Marinagarivorans cellulosilyticus: one gene and its partner. The protein of the gene in region 2 interacts with the protein of the main gene of each other region in a pairwise test. Links are inferred from orthologs where the notes say so. Each region holds a gene or a part of one and is shown on either strand. Other genes may lie near its edges.

The links.
Region 1: the proteins of nth (region 2) and aceE interact in binary tests that used the Escherichia coli proteins (3 or more experiments, as listed by UniProt). The link is inferred for Marinagarivorans cellulosilyticus from one-to-one orthologs.

Annotation. Positions count from the first base shown.
Region 1 is NZ_AP023086.1:2,674,434-2,685,803, forward strand. The notes cover bases 2,897-6,154. They hold aceE (pyruvate dehydrogenase (acetyl-transferring), homodimeric type), read left to right. Parts: upstream 2,897-3,290; coding sequence 3,291-5,954; downstream 5,955-6,154. Other genes in these bases: aceF (dihydrolipoyllysine-residue acetyltransferase), read left to right, coding at 5,964-6,154. In the rest of the region: MARGE09_RS10765 (insulinase family protein), read left to right, coding at 1-2,815; more of aceF, read left to right, coding at 6,155-7,562; MARGE09_RS10780 (DUF488 domain-containing protein), read left to right, coding at 7,629-8,216; MARGE09_RS10785 (SDR family NAD(P)-dependent oxidoreductase), read left to right, coding at 8,279-9,022; MARGE09_RS10790 (mechanosensitive ion channel family protein), read left to right, coding at 9,215-10,048; MARGE09_RS10795 (GntR family transcriptional regulator), read left to right, coding at 10,191-10,616; MARGE09_RS10800 (ABC transporter ATP-binding protein), read left to right, coding at 10,606-11,370. UniProt on the Escherichia coli protein: Component of the pyruvate dehydrogenase (PDH) complex, that catalyzes the overall conversion of pyruvate to acetyl-CoA and CO(2).
Region 2 is NZ_AP023086.1:2,268,068-2,278,953, forward strand. What follows is about bases 6,365-9,138. They hold nth (endonuclease III), read right to left. Parts: upstream 8,208-9,138; coding sequence 7,521-8,207; downstream 6,365-7,520. Other genes in these bases: MARGE09_RS08925 (RtcB family protein), read right to left, coding at 6,365-7,148; dapC (succinyldiaminopimelate transaminase), read right to left, coding at 8,523-9,138. In the rest of the region: ATP-dependent helicase HrpB, read right to left, coding at 1-1,864; MARGE09_RS08900 (TlyA family RNA methyltransferase), read left to right, coding at 1,969-2,724; MARGE09_RS08905 (BlaI/MecI/CopY family transcriptional regulator), read left to right, coding at 2,881-3,273; MARGE09_RS08910 (M56 family metallopeptidase), read left to right, coding at 3,302-4,888; MARGE09_RS08915 (energy transducer TonB), read left to right, coding at 4,939-5,643; MARGE09_RS08920 (hypothetical protein), read right to left, coding at 5,740-5,937; more of MARGE09_RS08925, read right to left, coding at 5,940-6,364; more of dapC, read right to left, coding at 9,139-9,722; MARGE09_RS08940 ([protein-PII] uridylyltransferase), read right to left, coding at 9,784-10,886. UniProt on the Escherichia coli protein: DNA repair enzyme that has both DNA N-glycosylase activity and AP-lyase activity. The DNA N-glycosylase activity releases various damaged pyrimidines from DNA by cleaving the N-glycosidic bond, leaving an AP (apurinic/apyrimidinic) site.

The DNA of each region.
Region 1 (11,370 bases), 400 kb from region 2 along the record:
TGCGCCACAGCGCTTGCAACCACAATGGCTGCAGCCAGAGCTTAGCCCTAACGATGCTCGCCAAGTTGATTACTTTGTGCTGAATAATAATCTACCCGTATTGTTGATTTCTGACCCCAACGCTGAAAAGGCTGCGGCCGCGCTAGATGTGAATGTTGGCAGCGGAGAAGATCCACTAGAGCGTGCTGGTTTGGCACACTTTTTAGAGCATATGTTGTTTTTGGGAACACAAAAATACCCAGATTCCGAAGAGTATCAAGCCTATATTCAAAAGCATGGCGGTAGCCATAATGCCTATACGAGCTTAATGCATACCAACTATTTCTTTGATGTTAATGCTGATCACTTGGCGGGGGCGCTGGATCGTTTTGCGCAGTTTTTTATAGGGCCACTATTTAACGAAGAGTATGTCGACAGAGAACGCAATGCGGTGCATTCGGAGTTTCGCTCTAAGTTTTCGACTGAGTACCGCCGTCAAGAAGATGTCCTGCGGCAGGTGATTACGCCGGGCCACGCCTTGTCGCGCTTTCGAACGGGTAATTTAGATTCCTTACATAATGAAGACGGTGAGCTGCGCAAAGCGTTAGTCAGCTTCTATAACCGTTACTACGCGGCTAATAATATGCGTTTGGTGGTGGTGGGCAAAGAAACACTTCCACAGCTACGGGCGATGGTAAAACCTTTGTTCTCAGCCATAAAAGATTTCCCCGTCGCCCACGAAGAAGCGAGCACACCGCTATTTAATGCGTCATTTTTGCCAGCTTCAATCAATATTACCCCCAATACCGAAGTGCGCTCGGTCAGCTACCTTTTCCCAATCCCTAAAAATGACTATTGGATGAAAAAACCGCTGAGCTATTTAGGCTTTGTGTTGGGGCATGAAGGTGAAGGTAGTTTGGCATGGTTGCTAAAAGAGCAAGGCTGGATAGAAAGCCTTTCTGCGGGGCGGGGGGTGGGCTGGCGCCAAGGCGATACGTTTGGTGTTTCTATCAGCTTAACACCCGAAGGCTTGAAGCATGTCGATACCATTGATAGCTTGCTGTTTAGTTACATTAAAACCCTGCAGCGCGAGGGCATTAACGAGTGGCGTTTTAACGAAATAAAACGTTTAGGCGAAATAGACTTTAATTTTAAAGAGCGTGGCGAAGCCATGATGGAAGCAAGCCATCTCGCCAGTAAAATGCAGCTAGTTGATAGCCCCATTTTGTTTTCAATGGATTATCGTTTAGGGCAGTTTGACAAAGCATTGATTCAAAATTTTGCCGGCCACTTAAATGCCGATAATGTTTTGCGAATTGTTACTGCGCCATCATTGCAAACCACGGATAAAACCGCGCTGTACGAAGTGCCTTATGCGGTTAACCAAACTTATAAGCCCGCGCATATCGACCCGGCTAAAAACGAAGCGTATAAAGTACTATTAGATAAAAGCGCACTACCCGCTAAAAATCCCTTTGTGCCAGAAAGCTTAGCGTTGATAAAAGAGGCGCACGATAAGCCCAAGCAAATTGTAAAACATGCTCGCTTTAATGCATGGCATGTCAGTAATACCGAATTTTCTGTACCGCGAGCAACAGTGCGGGTGCGCTTAAAATCAGTGTTAGTAGAGCAATCTGCAGAACATGCTGCGATGGTGAAATTACTGGCCGACGCTATCGAAGCCGATCTCAATCCGGTGACATATCAAGCGGCAATGGCCGGCGCAAACTTTAGTATTAATGCCACCTCGAGAGGCATCGATTTTGTTTTTAGTGGTTATTCAGATAGCATTGAGCCGCTACTAAATTACACGGTAAAACAGCTTAATAATTACAAAAAAGGTAAGGGGATTGTTGCCGAGTTGCCTCGCCTTAAAAGCATGCAAGAGGCTTTGGTGCGACGTTATCGCAATGACAAAAAAGAAACGCCTTACCGACAAATGATGAGCCACCTTGCGGCAACGCTTTATCAGCCGTATTGGTCTGCACCAGATATGGCTGATGCGCTAGCCGCGCTAGAGCCTACAGCCTTGCCGGGTTTTACTGAGAATTTATTGCGTCAAAGTGAAGTCACGGTGCTAACCGCGGGCAATATTAATACTCGGCATGCGAAAAAGCTGGCGAAAAAGCTAAAGCGCGTATTGGTCGATGGGCGCTCATTTAAATCGAAAGTGGGAGCAAGGGTGACTCAGCTTGTGCAGGCTAACGCTATTGATATTGCAGCCGAGCACCAAGACAACGCCACGATGCTTTACCTGCAGGGCAGCGATGATTCGCTGCAGGAACAAGCCGCATTACAGTTGTTTGCGCAAACTTTGAGCACGCCATTTTATCACCAGCTGCGCACCCAGCAGCAGCTAGGTTACATTGTATTTGGCAGTTACTACCCTGTGCGGGAGGTGCCAGGTGCGGTTTTTGTTGTGCAATCACCGCAGGCGGATGTTGTGGCATTAGAGCGAGCGATATCGACATTTTTAGCCGATTATAAACCCGACTTCGACACCCAGTTTCATGTCCATCAATTGGCGTTGGTAGGGCAGTTATCCGAGAAACCCAAAAACTTGAATGCGCTGGTAAGCCAATACTGGCAAAGTTTAAACAGTGGCGATACGGCGTTCAGTCGCGACGAGGCGTTGATTGCCGCAGTTGAAAATTACCAGCTTGATGATTTCAAGGCTTGGTACAACCAGTTTTTAACGGATAGCCAAAAGCGTCAGCTGATTTTATATTCCCAAAATGCCACGGTAGATAAGCCTAAAACGGTATTCTCGTTAATTCCTCACATCACTGATTACGCGGCCTTTAAGGGCAAGGCTCCCTCCTTGCTGTACCCCTAAGTTGTTTATTATGCGCTCGGTATTTGCCGAGCTGTAAATTGAGCAGATGGTACGACTATTGCGCAATGTGACAGCTGTAACACTGCGCAATAGGCCCGCCTATCTATGGGCGGGCCCGACGCACAGCTAGAAATGTGAATTTGATCTGTGTAGAATCGTGGCGCCTTAATCTGTAGTTCATCGTTATTGGGGCAGTTGCGTAACACCTTATTTCTACTTTCACAGCTTTGCTGCGGCTACTAAGAAGGCGCGGTAGCAGGGTCTTTTGGTTGCGACTGGCTCACACCTACCGCTTCGTTGGTATGGCGTATAGATGAACACACCGCTACCGCGTGGCCCCCTAAGACTAGGCGGCGCACTCAGTAGTGCAATTGATATTAAAAAACGACGAGCTGAAAAGGGAAGAGCCAGCTTGTTCCTGTTATTACTGAAACTTGCGTACTTTGTGTAAGGCGCAGTGGATGAGGAGGCTTTGATGCTTGAGGAAAACGATACTCTTGAAACACAAGAGTGGCTAGACGCACTAGAATCTGTCATTAAACACAGCGGTTCTGAGCGTGCTGGACAATTGCTGGCAAACTTGTCGAACGCTGCGACACAGGCCGGTGTCCGCCTGCCGTCCGCGATTACTACACCCTACAGCAATACCATTCCCGTTTCAGCGGAAGCACAAATTCCTGGTGATTTAGCGTTAGAGCGTAAAATTCGCTCATTAATTCGGTGGAATGCAATTGCTACGGTTGTTCGTGCTAATGCGAATAACGATGATGGCCTCGGTGGTCATATATCGTCTTTCTCCTCTTCTGCGACTTTATACGATGTAGCTTTTAACCACTTCTTTCGCGGTAATAACGGCGAGCAAATGGGCGATTGCGTTTACTTTCAGGGCCATATCGCTCCGGGTATTTACGCCCGCTCGTACCTAGAAGGTCGTATCAACGAAGATCAGCTTAATAACTTTCGTCGTGAAGTTGATGGCAAGGGTTTGTCGTCTTATCCGCATCCTTGGTTAATGCCTGATTACTGGCAGTTCCCAACGGTATCTATGGGCCTTGGTCCCATCACGGCTATTTACCAAGCTAACTTTATGCGTTACATGTCGGCTCGCGAATTGGTGCCGCGCGGTGATCGTAAAGTATGGGCGTTTTTGGGCGATGGTGAGTGTGACGAGCCAGAAAGCTTAGGCGCAATATCGTTAGCAGGCCGTGAAGGCTTAGATAACCTTATTTTTGTGATTAACTGTAACTTGCAGCGTCTTGATGGCCCTGTGCGCGGTAACGGTAAGATTATTCAAGAACTTGAAGGTATGTTCCGTGGCGCAGGCTGGAATGTGCTTAAAGTGGTTTGGGGTAAAGGCTGGGACCGCTTGCTTGAAAAAGACACCACTGGTTTATTGCAGCAACGCATGAACGAAGTGGTTGATGGCGAGTTGCAAAACTACAAGGCCAACGGCGGCGCTTACACCCGTAAGCACTTCTTCGGTAAATACCCAGAGTTACTCTCGCTTGTAGAAGATATGAGCGATGACGACATTATGCATTTAAGCCGTGGTGGTCACGACCCTCAAAAGGTGTATGCCGCATATCACGAAGCGACAAACCACAAAGGGCAGCCAACGGTTATTCTGGCACAAACTGTTAAAGGTTATGGTTTGGGTGCGGCCGGTGGCGAGTCTGTCAATATTGCGCACAACGTTAAAAAGCTGGGCGCCGAAGATTTATTGCGTATTCGCGACCGCTTTAATATTCCGCTAACGGACGAGCAGGTTAAAGATGTTCCGTTTTATCGCCCCGCAGAAGACTCGCCTGAAATTAAGTACCTAAAGTCTCGCCGTGAAGCGTTGAATGGTTATTTACCATCGCGCGTCAGTGACTTTACGCCGCTCGAAACCCCCGGGCTCGATAAATTCCCGCGTCTTTTAAAGACGACGGGCGAGCGAACAATGTCGACGACTAAGGCGTTTGTACAATACTTGTCGGCGTTGGCGAAAGACAAAAACATGGGCAAAAATCTAGTGCCTATTGTGCCTGACGAAGCCCGTACTTTTGGTATGGAAGGTATGTTCCGCCAGTTAGGTATTTATAGCTCGGCTGGCCAGCAATATACCCCGCATGATCACGAGCAGATCATGTACTACAAAGAAGATAAAAAAGGCCAGATCATGGAAGAAGGCATCAACGAAGCAGGCGCTATGTCGGCTTGGGTTGCTGCTGCTACGGCCTATAGCAACTACAAAATGCCGATGGTGCCGTTTTACGTGTACTACTCGATGTTTGGCTTCCAGCGCATTGGTGATTTAGCCTGGTTAGCGGGCGACGCTCAAGCGCGTGGCTTTTTAATTGGTGCCACCGCAGGGCGCACCACGCTTAACGGCGAAGGCTTGCAGCACCAAGATGGTCACAGTCATGTGATGGCAAATACCATTCCTAACTGTCGCAGCTACGACCCCACTTATGGCTTTGAGTTGGCGGTGATTATTACAGACGGTTTGCGCCGTATGTATGCTGAAAAAGAGAATGTCTTTTACTACATCACCACCATGACCGAAGAATATACCCACCCAGATATGCCAGAAGGTGCCGAAGAAGGCATTATTAAAGGTATTTATCAATTGGCCGCAGGCAAGAAAACGCCTAAAGGCAAGCACCGCGTACAGTTGATGGGGGCGGGTTCTATTTTGCGCGAAGTTGAAGCGGCAGCCGAATTGTTACGCAAAGACTTTGGTGTGGAATCAGACATCTGGAGTGTCACAAGCACCAACGAGCTAACACGTGAAGCGCAAACAGTTGAGCGCTGGAATCGCTTCCACCCCGATCAACCGGCCAAAAAAGCTTACGTGACCCAAACGCTTGAAAAACAAGACGGCCCGTTCATTATCTCGACGGATTACATCAAAAATTATTCTGAGCAATTGCGCAATTACATCCCTGGCGATTACTACGTGTTGGGTACAGATGGTTTTGGTCGCAGTGATTCACGCAGTAAGTTGCGCGAGTTCTTCGAGGTGGATCGTAACTACGTTGCCGTGACGGCGCTTAAGGCGTTGGCAGACCAAGGCAAAATTGACGCGAAAGTGGTTGTAGAAGCCATGGCAAAATATGGCATCGATGCTGAAAAAGCCGAGCCCTTGACGGTATAGGAGTCTATTGTGGCGATTGAAATAATTAACATCCCTGATGTTGGCGGCGCAGAAGGCGTTGATGTCATTGAGATTAGCGTTGCGGTTGGCGATACGATAGCCGCCGATCAAGAAGTGCTGATGCTAGAGTCCGATAAAGCCAGTATGGATATCCCTTCGCCAAAAGGCGGCGTGGTAAAAGCCATATTGGTTAAAGAGGGCGATAAAGTCGCGGAAGGCACGCCAATGCTTGAGCTTGAAGTGGAAGGCGATGCCGCTGCTCCAGAGCCAGCTGCCGCTCCAGAGCCAGCCGCTGAGCCGGCTCCGGCAGCAGCGAGTGCACCAGAGGCGAGTGTTACAGATATTCCGGTACCGGATATCGGTGGTGCAGAAGGCGTAGAGGTTATAGAAGTTTTTGTCGCGGTGGGCGATACCGTAAGCGAAGGCGATAGCCTTATTGTTTTAGAATCCGATAAAGCCAGTATGGAAATCCCCGCACCTGCGAGCGGTAAAATAACCGCATTCACGATTAAAGTGGGTGATAAAGCTAGCCAGGGTGATGTGATTGGTCAAATGGAAGTCGAGGGTGCTGCGCCAGCAGCTGCCCCTGCACCAGAGGCCCCAAAAGCGGCAGCACCAGCTCCCGCTGTCACGTCTGCTCCGGCTAAAGCCGAACCAGTACCTGCGTCGTCGGTTGGCGCTGAAATAGTCGTTTCCTCTAGCGAAGTCTATGCCGGTCCTGCGGTACGCAAACTAGCTCGCCAGCTTGGCGTTAACCTTGCCGAGGTCAAAGGTACGGGTACGCGCGGCCGTGTTTCGTTTGACGATGTTCATGGCTTTGTCAAAAACGTGATGCAAAAGCGTGCTTCCGGCGGCGGTGTGACTAGCGGCGCTGGTATTCCAGCCGTGCCCGACGTGGATTATGCCCAGTTTGGTGAAGTTGAACTTGTGAAAATGAGCAAGATCAAGCAGCTAACCGCAGAAGCTATGACGCGTAACTGGCTAAATATTCCGCGTGTCACGCAATTTGATGATGCCGATATTACCGATATCGAAAGTTTCCGCAAAGGCATGAAAGCCGAAGCTGAAAAATCAGGCGTTAAGTTAACGCCGCTACCGTTCATTATTAAAGCGGCTGCCGCTGCTTTACAGGCAGAGCCAAGTTTTAATGTGGCAATGCATAATGACGGTGAGCACATTATTCAGAAGAAGTTTATCCATATTGCTGTTGCGGTGGATACCCCGCGTGGCTTGATGGTGCCAGTGATTAAAAATGTCGATCAAAAAGGCATTTACGATATTGCTCGCGAAGTTGTGGAGTTGGCCGGTAAGGCGCGTGACGGCAAATTGAAGCCGGCCGAAATGCAAGGCGGTTGCTTTACTATTTCTAGCTTGGGCCCATTTGGCGGTACCGGTTTTACACCTATGGTGAGCACAACTGAAGCAGGCATTCTGGGTGTCTCTAAAGCAAGCATGCAGCCGGTGTGGGATGGCGCAGCCTTCCAGCCGCGTATGATGTTGCCGCTAAGTCTTTCTTACGATCACCGTGCAGTTAACGGTAGTGATGCCGGGCGCTTCCTGACTTACTTAAGTACAGTGCTTGGCGATGTTCGCCGTTTATTACTATAAGCATTAATACGCAATAATTTAAAACCGGCCAATGGCCGGTTTTTTTGTTTTTGGAGCGTAGAATTTATGTCTTTGTTTACCATTGGTTATGCCACTAAGCCGATAGATACCTTCGTTGCACAATTGCAGCGCCACAATATTCAAGCGGTTGCCGATGTACGTTCGGTACCTTATAGCAAAGCATTTTTTGATTATCACAAAGAAGCGATTGAAGCGCGTTTAAAAACCGAGGGTATTTATTATGTATACCTTGGTGACGAGCTGGGCCCGCGCTCAAAAGATGATGCGCATTATGACGAGCTAGGCCAAGTACAATTCGACCGTCTAATGGCCTCGGCCTTATTCAAGGCAGGTATTAATCGTCTAAATAACGGTTTAAATAAACCGCTGAGTATTGCGCTGATGTGTGCAGAAAAAGATCCAGCTACGTGCCATCGCAGTTTACTAATCGGGCATTATTGGGCGCGGAGCTACCCAAATGTGCCACTTGGGCATATTTTGCATGATGGAGAGCTAGAGTCGCAGTGCGCATTGGAATCCCGAGTAACGAAAATGCATGCCGCTGAGGATGATTTGTTTATGACGCCTTGCGAGTGTGCACACTCAGCCTATTTACAGCAATTAAAGTTAACGTCTTATCGTAAGCCTTTGTAAAAAGCTTAATAAAGCAGTGTTAATATATTGCTTTATTAATGTGTTTAATAACGGGGGTGGTAATGAGCTTCAGTAAGAAAGTGGCCATAGTGACCGGTGGCTCCACAGGGATAGGCAGAGAGGTAGTTTTAAAGCTCTGCGCGCAAGGCGCGAAAGTCTATAACTTGGATATTGTTGATGTTGAAAGTGATGCTTGCAGTTATATCGCGTGCGATGTAAGTAATTACGAGCAAGTAGAAAAGGCGGTTGCTCAGGTGTTGGATGAAAGCGGCCGGGTTGATCTGCTGTTTGCGAATGCCGGCATACATCTATTTGCGAATATCGAGCAAACCAGTGTGGATGAGTTTGAGCGAGTATTGGCGGTAAATTGCAAGGGTGTATTCTTTACGCTTAAAGCTGTATTGCCCATTATGAAAGAACAGCGACAGGGTAAGGTTTTGATTATGGGGTCGGATCAATCCTTTGTGGGTAAGGGGATGAGTGCGGCTTATGGCATGACTAAAGGCGCCGTTGCACAGCTGACTAAAAGTACCGCTATTGATTATGCCGAATTCAATATCAGCATCAATTGCATTTGCCCTGGCACTATTGATACGCCTTTGCTCCATAAGGCGGTCGATAAATTTAAGTCTATTACTGGCGCGAGCGATGGCGAGGTAATGGCAATTCTAGAAGATGCTCAGCCCATTAAGCGTATAGCTGAACCTGCTGAAATCGCGCGAGTCGCGTGTTTTTTGTTATCTGATGAAAATAGCTTTATGACGGGCGCCTTGGTGCCGGTTGATGGCGGCTATACCTGCCAATAAATAAAATATTCAGCCATCTGCACAATTGAGTGCTAATCGATCATTTTCTAGGCCGCTCAAGCCATCCATGGGTGCTATGCATGCGCTCCCGGCGCGTGAATACTTAGAAAATAATCAATCAGCCCCCGAGTCGGCAATAATTTTTTATGGCTAAATAGTTACAGAATAAATCAATCAAATGAGGAGAAAATAATGGAAGATGTTCAGATACAAATGCAAACACATGCGGAAAAGTTGTGGGAGCTAGTCACAATTTATGGCGGTCGTTTTGTTTTGGCGATTGTGGTTTTGGTGCTTGGGCTATGGATTATTGGCCGGATGAGCGATCTGGTGCGCAAATCTACCGTAAAAGGCTTACCCGATGAAACCCTTGCTAAGTTTCTTGCCAATATCTTTGAAATTATTCTAAAGGTATTGTTGGTTATTAGTGTGGCCTCTATGGTGGGGATTGAAACAACCTCTTTTGTAGCGGTGCTGGGTGCTGCGGGTTTGGCAGTAGGCTTGGCATTGCAAGGTAGTTTGTCAAACTTTGCCGGTGGTGTGATGGTGCTGATTTTCCGCCCGTTTAAAGTGGGGGATTATGTTGAAGCGCAGGGTTTAGAAGGAGTAGTGATTGATATAGGTATTTTTGTTACTACGCTTAAAACTTTTGATAAGCGCACAATTATCGTCCCTAATGGCCCGCTAGCTAATGGCAATATTATTAATCACACTGCCAGCGAAGTGCGCGCGGTAGAAGTCGCGATAGGTATATCCTATTCAGATGATATCGCTAAAGGTAAAGAGGCCATGGAGGCTGTATTAAAAAATGATCCTCGTATTTTACAAGATCAAGATAACCTAGTTGCCGTCGTTGATCTTGGTGCAAGCTCGGTTGATTTTTTAGTGCGTGCATTTGTAAAGACAGAAGATTATTGGTCGTTCTATTTTGATTCTAGACCTTTGCTCAAGGCGGCTGTCGAAGAGGCCGGCCTAACCATCCCGTTCCCTCAACGCGATGTGCATATTATCCCTGAAGCTAGCTAGCCATACTTGCAGCGAGGCTTCAAAACTTTAAGCCCAGCAATGCTGGGCTTTTTGGGTTTTGGCTTTTCTGGTTTTCGTAAGGTGCGGTTTTTAGGTTGATCACATAAAGTTATTTACTGAGATTCCCGATGAAGAGTATACTGTGTATATACTCTATATACAGTTGGGCGTTAGCCAATTTATGGATCAACCATTTCAGTTGTCGCAGGCGGACGGGCGTCCGATGTACGTGCAGATTATGGACAATATCAAGCAGCTCATTCTCAAAGGCGAGTGGGCTGAGGGGGAGGGTTTGCCTTCTATTAGGGAGTTAGCCGTAGCCATTAACGTGAGTGTGATTACCGTGAAACGAGCATATCAGGAGTTGGAAAGAGAAAATGTGATTTTAACGCGCCACGGGTTAGGCTCGTTTGTGGCAGAGAAAAGTCAGTCCGTTGCACACTTAAAACGGACTGAATTGTTGTCTGCCATCGATAGGGTCATCGCTTTAGCGGAATTTTTAGATATGCCTCAGGATAAATTGTTGCAGTTAATGCAGTCTCAAATTGAGGAGCGAAATGATGAGTGAGTCAGCCACGGCCTTCAGTGTTGAATTGTCTAATGTGAGTAAGCACTACCGTCATTTCGATTTAGATGGCCTGGATTTGTGTTTGCCTCATGGTGAAGTCTTAGGGCTTGTAGGGCCAAATGGGGCCGGAAAATCGACCTGTTTGCGCCTAATAATGGGCTTGTTGCGACAGGACTCAGGCGAAGTTAATGTGCTGGGGCGAGCAATACCTGAACACGCGGTTTGGCTGAAAGAGCGGGCGGCATTTGTTTCTGAAGACATGCGGCTTTTTGCGGATACCACAATTGAATGGCACATGGGCTTTATAAAAAAGTTATTTTCTCGCTGGGACGACGCCTTCGCTCAGAAGCTTCTGCGCAATTTTGAATTAAATTCTCAGCAAAAAATTAAAGAGTTGTCGCTTGAGCAGCGAATTAAAACCACATTGCTACTTGCATTGGCGCGGCGTCCGCAGCTGCTTGTACTTGATGAACCCTCTACCGGGTTAGACCCCATTGCGCGTTATGAGCTCACCGCGCAGTTGTTCGAAATTATGTTAAACGAAGAAAATAGTGTGGTGTTTTCATCTCAATTTACCCAGGACGTGGAGCGCCTTTCGGATAGCATTGCATTTATGGACCGCGGGAAACTTATCGCCCATCAAGATAAAGAAACTTACCTTGATAAATGGCGTCGGGTTGAGCTTGCTGGGGGAGGGTCCTTACCAATGATGGATGAGGTTCTCGATTGTAGGGCGTATACAGGTGGTTACTCG
Region 2 (10,886 bases):
TTTGTTCGGCAATAAAACGCCCCTTATCGTCTTGCCACTGTGCAATGGTGACTTCTTTTATGTGGTGAGTGAGTCCATCTTTTAAAAAGTGCGCGTTAAGCGCGCAAGCTATAAATATGCGGTCCTGCGATTGTCCAACTAGCCCGCCAACCTCGGCAACGCTTAGCCAAGGTTGTTGAGCTAATGCATCGCTTTCATCAAGTTGGGCAGCGCGCCCGTTGGCAAGCTGGTAAACCGCTGTACCGTTATTACTTGCTTTGCGTTTGGCGATGCGCTCTGGAAAGGCGTTGGCTATGAGTAGGCCTGCAAGCTCGCCCTTATCTTGCGCTGATGCGTTGTTTCTTTTTAATGGTGCGCATAGAGTTTTAGCGAGTTGTTTTACGCGTTGTTGCCAAGCTTTATGTTGTGGCTGGCGGCTTTGTTCTATTGCTACGATGTGATCATAAATATCACTGCCTAAGTTTTTAGGTGGGCGCTCGCTAAGCAGTGCAGCAACCATACCGCCTAGGTCTGTTGCGCCAATTTCCTCTGAGTGTATTAGCAATGCGGCCAAGCGCGGATGGCAGGGGAATAATGCCAAACGCTGACCTAAAAGCGTAAGTGTATTTTTTTGTGTTAATGCGCCGATATTAGTTAATGCATCTAGGGCTTGTTGCCAGTTGGCTTCGGCTGGAGGGTTTAGCCATTGTAGTTCGTTAGGGTGGCTAACACCCCAGTGTAATAAGGTAATTGCCAAGGGCATTAAGTCGGCGTTAATAATTTCTGGCGTGGTATGGCGCAACCTTTGGTTGTGTTGTGCTTGCGACCAGAGTCTGTAACAAATGCCTGGCTCCATTCGTCCGGCGCGGCCGGCGCGCTGTTCGGCCGACGCTTGCGAAACCCCTTGGGTGTGCAAACGCGTAAGGCCGGTGTTTGGGTCGAAGCTTGGGTTGCGGGTAAGGCCGCTATCGATAACTACGCGCACCCCTTCAATGGTTAAGCTGGTTTCGGCAATGTCGGTAGCCAATACAATTTTGCGATAATTATTATCTGTTGGGGCGATGGCTAATTGTTGTTGCTCAAGTGGCAAGCTGCCGTGCAGAGGCAGGCAAATAGTATGATTAGGTAACGGTGTTAATGCCTGATGTGCGCGATTAATTTCACGCATACCGGGTAAAAAAACTAAAATGCTGCCGCTGTCTTGCGCTAGTGCTTGTTCAATAGTGCGTACTAATGGCGGCAAAAAATCATCATTTTTAAATGTATTGGTTTTGCGTGTGGCTTGCACAGGTTGATAGCGTATATCGACGGGGTAGCTGCGGCCTTGGCTTGTAACGACGGGGCAATGTGAAGGCTGTGATGTGCTTTGCTCTAATAAGCTTGCGACGTTTTCGCTATCGAGGGTTGCCGACATTACCAATATTTTTAGTGGGTTGTCGCTTTCGCGAAATAATTCGCGGGCTTGTAGGCTTAGCGCTAGCCCCACATCTGTATTTAAACTGCGCTCGTGAAATTCATCAAAAATAACAATCCCTACACCAGTAAGCTCGGGGTCGTCTTGTAGCCAGCGGGTTAATAAGCCTTCAGTAATCACCTCTATGCGTGTGTTCGCGCCGACTTTGGTGGCTTGTCGCATACGATAGCCCACGGTTTCACCTACTTTTTCGCCCAGCATATTGGCCATGCGGTTGGCCGCATTTAAGGCTGCAACTCGGCGCGGCTCAAGCATTATTATTTTTTGTTCTTTGAGCCAAGGTACATTTAGTAAACTCAGCGGAACTTGTGTGGTTTTACCGGCGCCGGGCGGGGCTTGCAGAACACAATGCGGGGCATTGTTTAGTGCATAGAGTAGTGTGGGTATGCATTCGTGTATCGGCAGGCTCATATACAGTGATCAGTTGTGTGGTCAGGGTAAGTGTTTCAACATTTTACCGGACGCGGGCTTTTGAGTAAGCTGTGCATCCGAATTAATCGCAAGAGAGTAAAGCGGTGCAGCGACTCGATAAATTACTGGTAGAACATGGCCTAGCAGCCACGAGAACACAAGCTCAAAAATTAATTGAAGACGGGCTTGTCGAGGCAAAGGTTTCGGGTCAGTGGCTGGTACAAAAAAAGCCATCGATTAAACTGCCCGAAAACAGCGAGCTACGTGCCGGTGATCACCCAGATATGCGCTATGTGTCGCGTGCCGGGCTAAAGCTTGAAGCTGCTTTGCGCAATAACGGGTTGGATGTAAAAGGGTTGGTCGCCCTTGATGTGGGGCAATCTACGGGTGGCTTTACCGATTGTTTGTTAAAACACGGTGCCAGCAAAGTTGTTGGCGTGGAAGTTGGCCACGATCAGCTGGTGGAACCGCTGCGGGTACATGGTGATGTAGTGTGTTTGGAAGGGGTTAATGCTCGCCACCTAGATCCCGATATTCTGAAATACGCCCCAAATAAATTTGATATCGCGGTAATGGATGTGTCTTTTATTTCTCAAAAACTCATTCTGCCGCGCTTACCCGTTTTGCTCAAGCAGCAAGCCCTACTGGTAACTTTGATTAAGCCGCAATTCGAGGTAGGGCCGCAAGGGTTGGGTAAAGGTGGCCTCGTTAAGCCTGATGTTGATATGTACACCTTAGAGCAGGATTTTACTCGCTTTGTTAAGGCGCTGGGTTTTGAGGTATTACACTACAGTGAAAGCCCCATAAAAGGCGGTGACGGTAACCGCGAGTTTTTAATGGTGGCTCGTTTAGTGACTTAGCAATTCCCCTCTTAGTTTCTATATCGGCCCCAATTTACCTGAGGGCTGAATCTCAATTTAAGCATTGTCGCAAAAAAGGGGTTGACTCCCGCCTTTGGTGTGCTAATTTTGTAGCACGTGCTACAAAATTAGCAGTTGTGATGATGGTGAATACATATGTCCAGTAATACAGTTTATGCATCTCTTAGCCGGCGTGAGCGGCAAATTATGGATGTCCTGCACGAGGAAAACCCCATATCAGCTAAAGATATTCAGTTGAAAATGCCGGACCCACCGAGTTATTCCGCCGTACGAGCATTAATTACTCGAATGGTCGATAAGGGCGTTGTAGCGTTTTCGCGCGAAGGCACAAAATACATGTATCGACCAGTGCAGGCACAAAATAGCGTGCAAGCTTCAGCAATATCTAGGTTATTAAAAACGTTTTTTAAAGGCTCCAAAATTAAAGCCGTAACAGCCTTGCTCGATGCTGACGGCGCTGAAATGGATGCCCATGAGATAGAGGAGTTGGAGCGGAAAATAGCGCGTTTAAAAAAGCAGTCTAAATAATAAATAGAGCCGTTTAAGAGGTGATTTTATGTTTAACCTTTTTGTTGTTATTGCTTTGCTTTTAAAAATTATTTTAGTGTTTTCTTGTGTTCGCTGGTGGCTTTACCGCTCGCGTGATACGCACTCGGGTAGATTGGCCAGGTTGGTATGCATTGCTTTTTTAGGTGTGATTTTGTTGCCCTTAGGTAGTGCAATATTGCCAGCTGTGGCACTGGAGGTAATCCCTGTTAACTTTTGGGCGCTATTTAATATCAATGTGTATTTGACGTTACCGGTAATACTCAAAGTTGTTATTGGGATTTATTTGGCGGGTGTTTTTAGTGTGTTGATTTATCGCTTTTGGCATTTGCTGGAGGCTTTAAATTATGCCAGCCAACTAGAGTCTGCTCCAGAAGACGTGGATGAGGTATTCGTTAGCATTAAAAAGCAGAATAACCTTTTGGAAAGGGTGGCGCTAAAGGTTGGGCAATCGAAGGTAGGTGGGAGTAATGTTGTTAGTCAAGGCCCGTTCACACTCGGTGTTTTACGCCCCATCATTGTTTTACCCGAAGATTATAGTCAGTGGAGCCGTTCGACCTTAATGCGTGTGCTTACGCACGAGTTAGCGCATGTGGTACGTAAGGATTGGTTTTGGCAAAACGTATTGCAGTGTTTAATAGCGTTTGTTTGGTTTTTACCTTCTGCATGGCGTTTAGGTAAGCAGTTTTCTTGGTTAAGCGAGCTTAATGCCGATGATGCTGTATTGGCCGGTGGTAGCGGTCGCTCGGATTATGCCGATGATTTGTTAAATATTGCTGCCCGATATCCACGAGCACCTCGCAGTGCAGCGGCTTTAATTGATGGTTCGTATTGTTACGAGCGCATAGCAGCCATATTGGATGGCTCAAGGTTACGCAGCCATACACCCTTCAAGCAAACGCCATTTTGGGTTTGGCTAGTTGCGGTTTTGGCATGGCTTAGCTTATCGACAATAACACTCGAAGCAGCGGCTGTTTCTTTGTGGCATGAAGGTGATACTGGTGGAAAAACTCTAACATTTTATAGCTTTCCTGAGCCTAATAAGGATGGGGCAAATAGTGCTTTAGCGGTACCCGTAAAATTGACGCCGCACACGCAACCTCGCAGTTATAAAGAGTCGGTTGTGATTATTGAAAGGGAGCCGTACTTAACAAAAGAGGCGCTGTTAAGTGAGGCAAAAACGGCAATGAACCACCTTGCCGCTGTGGATGCTGATAATTTGCCCGTTGTGCCAAATGTGTCTGTGCAAGGCTATGTTGCTTTACGTGCTGTAATTCCAGAGTACCCAAAGCGCGCGCAGCGAAAAAATATTGAAGGGCAGGTAATCGTACAGTTTGATGTACTGCCTAGCGGTAAGGCGGATGCTATTCGTATTGCAATGGCAAGCCCTAAACACATTTTTGATGATGCTGTATTGGAGGCTATGGCAAAGTCAATATTCAAACCGGCGACCGATAATGGCCGCCCGATAAAAACCCAGCATGCAACGCAAACATTTACATTTAGATTATCTGAGGGTGCAAAAACAAAAAACTTTAACCCCACGTTTGGTACACCAATACAGACAGCCGAGCAAAGTACTCATGCTGCGCCTTAAGGTAGTGCGTAATTATGCGCTGCTTTGTACCTACGTATTCGGAGAAATTTATGAATCAAGCCATGTTTAATGAAGAGGTGTTTAATGAAGAAGTGTTTAGTGAAAAATTATTCAGTAACAAAGTGTTTAGTGAAAGTGCTTATGCCACGTTATTTTTGTCTTCAATCAGCAAGTGGTTTTTTGCCGCCGTTACGGCTGGTGTCACGACGATTGCTTTGGTAGCGCTTATGCATATTTTGATAGTGGCTCCCAAGTTGGAGGCACCTATTATTGTAGATCGTCCAATGCCGAATATTGTGTTAAAAGAACCGATTATTGAAGATCAAAATATTGCGCCTTTACCCCCCAAGCCTGTTGCCGCAGAGCCGGAGCCAGCATTGCCGCCTTTAGTGGCTCAGCAAATTACAGGTGATGAAGGTGGTTATACCCCAGTTGCTCCGCCTAAGCCTACTGGTGGCGATAAACTAGCCATTTTACCCAGTAGTTTTCCCGTTGCTCGTATGATGGTGGCGCCAGATTACCCAGCGCGAGCGGCGAACAAAGGTATAGAGGGTTTTGTGGATGTTCGCTTTGATGTTACAAAAACAGGTGCTACCAGCAATATAGAAGTAATATCGGCGCAGCCAGAAAAGATATTTAATAAGTCGGCTGTCAATGCCATTAAGCGTTGGAAGTTCACGCCCTATGAGCGCGATGGCGAGGTGGTAGCCTTTTACGGTATGAGCCGCCGTGTGGTCTTTAGCTTAGAAAACTAGTTACGAAAAATAATACTTTCGAATTTTCAGCGGATGCTCCTGATACCCGTTGCACCCTTGGCGTCGTAAGGCGCCTTTTTTATATTTTTTGCCCGTTTATGCGCAGCGAAGAAGTGAGTCGCGCGCTTTCGCACGCAACTCGCGTTTGGCACTGGTACGCAGTGCTTTATGGCTTTTCTCGTGTACGCCACCTTTGCGTAGCAAAGGGTTTTGCGACACGGTATTGCGGTATTTTTTCAGTACTTTAACCGTCGTAGGTTTTACCTTTTTAGTACTCTTTTTTCGTTTGCTCATGGTTACCCCTTAATGCAAATTACTTGTTTAAGTGTATGAACAATGTCTACCAAGTCGCTTTGGTTATTCATGACATCGTCAATGTTTTTATAAGCCGCTGGAATTTCGTCGATCACACGGCTGTCTTTTCGGCACTCTACGCCGCGTGTTTGTGTCGCTAAATCCTCGCGGGTAAAGCGCTGCCGTGCAGCGCTTCGGCTCATTACGCGGCCTGCCCCGTGGGAGCAGGAGCAAAAAGAATCAGCGTTGCCTAAGCCGCGCACAATAAATGATTTATCGCCCATGCTACCGGGAATAATCCCTAGCTGCCCTCGCTTAGCATTAATAGCGCCTTTGCGAGTAATGTAGAGTGTTTCGCCAAAGTGTTGCTCTTGTTCAACATAATTATGATGGCAGTTAATCGCCTCATGCGTAATGGTGAACTTAGGCAAAAAAGGTTCTATTGCGCGCAGTGTAAGCTTCATCATTTCTTGTCGGTTAATGCGCGCATATTCTTGCGCCCAATTAACGGCAGCCATATAGTCGTGAAAATCGGTTTGCGCCTCATCAAACCATGCGAGGTTTTTATCGATAAGTTTACGCGCTCGATTTTCAATTTGCTTTCGGGCGCGCTCGATAAAATAACTACCAATGGCGTTACCCATGCCGCGGCTGCCAGAATGTAGCATTAACCAAACGTAACCGGCCTCATCAATACACACCTCAATAAAATGGTTGCCACTGCCGAGTGTTGCCATTTGCGTAACCCATAGCGTATCGGCTTTTTTAAGGCGTTTTTTGATGTCTGGATGCGCTTTGGTTATTTTCTCTAGCGATGCGGCGAGTGGATTACAGGCTGCATCGCGTGCACTAATGCGTTTATGTGCTGATAAGCCTACAGGTATTGCACGCTCAATAGCGCTGCGCATAAGGGCTAGGTTATCTGGCAATTGCGTGCTACGTAGCGATAGCTGAATAGCATTCATACCGCAACCAATATCCACGCCAACGGCAGCCGGAATAATTGCGTTGCGTGTTGGAATAACCGAACCCACCGTTGCGCCTACACCCAGATGCACATCGGGCATAGCGGCTACATGAGGGCCCACAATGGGTAATGTCGCGGTATTTTTTAGTTGTGTAATTGCTTTAGGGTCAATAGCGTGGGTATATACCTTAATGGGTACATCGCCTTTGCTATTGGCTTTATTAAATTCTATGAAAACAGGCATTATTTATCCTTCGCGATTATGCGAATAATAGTCAATAGTGCTTTCAGGCTGGTGGGTTTTGTAAACCCTAGATACAAAAATCCCCAGCATTGCCGGGGATTTTGGTCGTATAAGAATACGGTAAGGTCCGGCCTGAAAGCGTGGTGTCTTTCAGGCCTAAGCACAAAAAGACTATGGTTTAGTTCTCGATAAAGTCATGTGTGTGCTCCTCTAGTAAGGTGTGGTTTGGGTAAAACGAATGCCGCGCACTTTAACGGCTAAAATAAAAATGTCAACAAATATCAAATTATTTTTGAAGGTTTGGTTTGTATGTTGTGGCTCCATTAACGCTTTTACAGCGAAACGGTGGTGTATGCCACTGCTACTTATTTTTTATTTGCGTGTAATCTTTGGTTTTTTGCGTTTGGGGTAACATGCTTTGCACAGTGGGCAAACGGTGCCATCACAGCCCCTTGCTGTACAAAATTCACGGCCATAAAAAATAAATTGTAAATGCAGTTTGTTCCAAAATTCGGCGGGGTATAGGCGTTTGAGGTCTTTTTCGGTTTGTTCTACATTTTTGCCTGTTGTTAAGCCCCAGCGCTGTGCGAGGCGATGGATGTGAGTATCCACAGGAAATGCCGGCACACCAAACGCTTGCGCCATAACAACGCTAGCGGTTTTGTGGCCTACGCCGGGCAGTGCCTCTAATGCTTCAAAGCTTTGCGGTACTTCGCCGTTATATTTTGCGACCAATATTTTTGAAAGTTCACTTATCGCTTTAGATTTTCGAGGCGATAGACCGCATGGGCGAATAACCGCTTGAATATCGGCTACTGGAACATGTTGCATATCGAACGGGTTATCGGCTAATTGCCATAACAGTGGGGTGATTAAGTTGACGCGAGCATCAGTGCACTGTGCTGACAATAATACAGCAACTAAAAGCGTGTAAGGGCCTTTATGGTCTAGCGGGATAGGCGTTTCTGGGTAGTGTGCATTGAGCGTATTGAACACTAAGTCAACACGCTCGGCTTTGGTAAGGTTTTTTATTGGATCGTGTAATGCTTGTTCGCTCATGAAAACGCCATTAGCTAGAGGGCATCTCTAAAAATGCACTTTTTCCGCGATAGCTGCTTACAGGTTTTTGCTCCTCGACATTCGGCTCCTGCAATGTCTAATAAGGTGTTTCCTGCACCGATGCTAAACCTGTATTCAGCCCATCCATGGACATTAGCTCCGTTCTCGAGTCCTCATTTACACCAAGTAAACTGCGGCTCTCCGAGCGGTTCTTCCTTGCTCTCACAAAAAAATTACTATTTTTAGCGGTGCCCTAGAGTGGTGTGTAGCGCGAAAGCTTACCGCAGAGGCCTTGCGCGCATTAGGATTTAAAGGTTAGCCAAGCGTCTGCACAAAGGCTTTGATTCGTTGTGCTGCTTCAATGCACTGTGCAACCGGGGCGACTAAAGCCATGCGAATGTAATTTTCGCCTGGGTTTCCGTTGGGGGTATGGCGGGCCAAGTATTGCCCCGGTAAAACGGTAATATTTTGTTGCGCATAAAGCCCTTGGGCAAAGTCAGTATCCAAAATGGGTGTTTTTGGCCACAGGTAAAAGCTGGCCTGTGGAATATTGACCGGTAATACAGGGTTAAGTATTTCGGTGACTTGTGTGAATTTTTGTCGGTATAAATCGCGGTTTGCTTTTACGTGCGTCTCGTCTTGCCATGCGGCAATGCTGGCGAGTTGAGTGGGTACGGGTAATGCGCAGCCATGATAAGTACGGTACTTTAAAAAGGCTTGTAACACGCTCGCGTCGCCCGCCACAAAGCCTGAGCGCAAGCCTGGTAAATTGGAACGCTTTGAAAGGCTATGGAAAACAACGGCGTTTTTAAAGTCGGAGCGGCCGCTGTTAACACAGGCTTCTAATAATCCTACTGGCGGTTTGCTCTCATCAAAATAGAGTTCGCTATAGCATTCATCGCTGGCAATAATAAAGTTGTATTTTTCGGCAAGTTCGAGCGCTTTGATTAAGTACGCTTGATCCATAACCGCCCCAGTGGGGTTGCCTGGGCTGCACAAAAATAAAAGCTGGCATTCTTGCCATGTTTTTTCGCTAACACTATCAAGCTCGGGTAAAAAACCGTTGTCTTCGGTGCAGTTTAAAAATACAGGCTCTGCGCCGGCTAAAATGGCCGCGCCTTCGTAAATTTGATAAAACGGGTTTGGCATTAAGACTTTAGGCGCCTTTTGTGTTCTATCGATAATTGCTTGGGTAAAAGCAAATAAGGCCTCGCGAGTGCCTGCAACAGGTAATGCTTGGCTTTCAAAATCGAGGGCGCTATTGAGTTTAAAGCGCGTATTGGCCCAAGTACTAATGGCTTGCCTAAGTTCGGGTAGGCCTTTGGTTAGCGGGTATTGCGTGAGTGTATTTAGGTTGTTGCTGAGCGCCTCTAATGCGAATGTTGGTGGCGTATGTTTGGGCTCGCCGATGGATAGGGGGATGTGCTCTAGTGATGCCGGTGGCGTTATGCCATCTTTTAATGCTGCGAGTTTTTCAAAAGGGTAGGGCTGTAAGGCCGATAATGCGTCGTTCATAGTAATGAGAGCTATAAAAATGATTGTAAAGCGGTGATGTTCACCGCCATTTAATTAGGCGTTATTGTGATTGTTCAACTTGCTGATCCAGCTCTTGGCAGATAGCTCGCTGTAAGTCTTCACACAACTTGTCATCACTTAATGGGTCGCCATTTTGATCGGTGATAAAAAATACGTCTTCGACCCGCTCGCCTAAAGTAGAAATTTTTGCATTACACAGTTGAATGTCGTACTCCATAAAAATACGGCCAATGGTGGCTAATAAACTGTGCCGGTCTGGGCTAATTACTTCTAGTGTTGTGAAGCTAGCGCCTTCCGGTGTTTGCATTTTGGTGCGGGTGGGAATAGGGAACTGTTTTAGCAGGCGTGGTGTGCGCTTTTTAATAACGTCAGAATATTCGCCTTTGGTGACAAAGCTTAGCTCTTGAATTAAGGCATCTATAATTTTTTGCTGTTTTGAGCTGCCATCTTCTACCGGTTGATCATTTTCGTCGAGCACGTAAAAGGTATCGATAGTGTAGCGGCTATTGGTGTTGTAAATGCGCGCATCGTGAATGTTTAGGCCAAGTTGCGCAAAGACAGTGGCGGCAGCTAAAAAGATATTGCCTTGGTCGGGGACGCGAATAAAAACTTGCGTGGCACCGCCCCATTGTTGGCTTGTATCGTCTTTTACTAAGATTAAAGGCGTGTCGCTATTGTGTTCGATAATGGCTTCTGTTTGCCAAGCGATATCATTGTGGCCTTCGCGTAGAAAATATTCGTCGCCCATATCTTGCCATAGCGCTATGGCTTTATCGGTAGAGACATGCTTATCTTTAAGCTTGTTAAGGGCTTGTTGCTTGGTGTCTTCTATTTGGTCGGCTTGGTCTATGGTATTTTCTAAGCCGCGGCGTAACGCGCGTTTTGTTTCGGCGTAAAGTTGGCGCATAAGGCTGGCGCGCCAGCTATTCCAAATGTCGGGGTTGGTGCCGTTCATATCGGCCACGGTAAGTGCGTACAGGTAATCTAAGTAGCGCTGGTTGCCCACTTTTAAGGCGAATTCATGAATAACATCGGAGTCGCTAATATCTTGCTTTTGCGAAACGTAAGACATTAATAAATGGCTTTGCACTAACCAAGCAAGCAGTTTGATATCGCCGCTGGATAACCCGTGACTTTGACCGA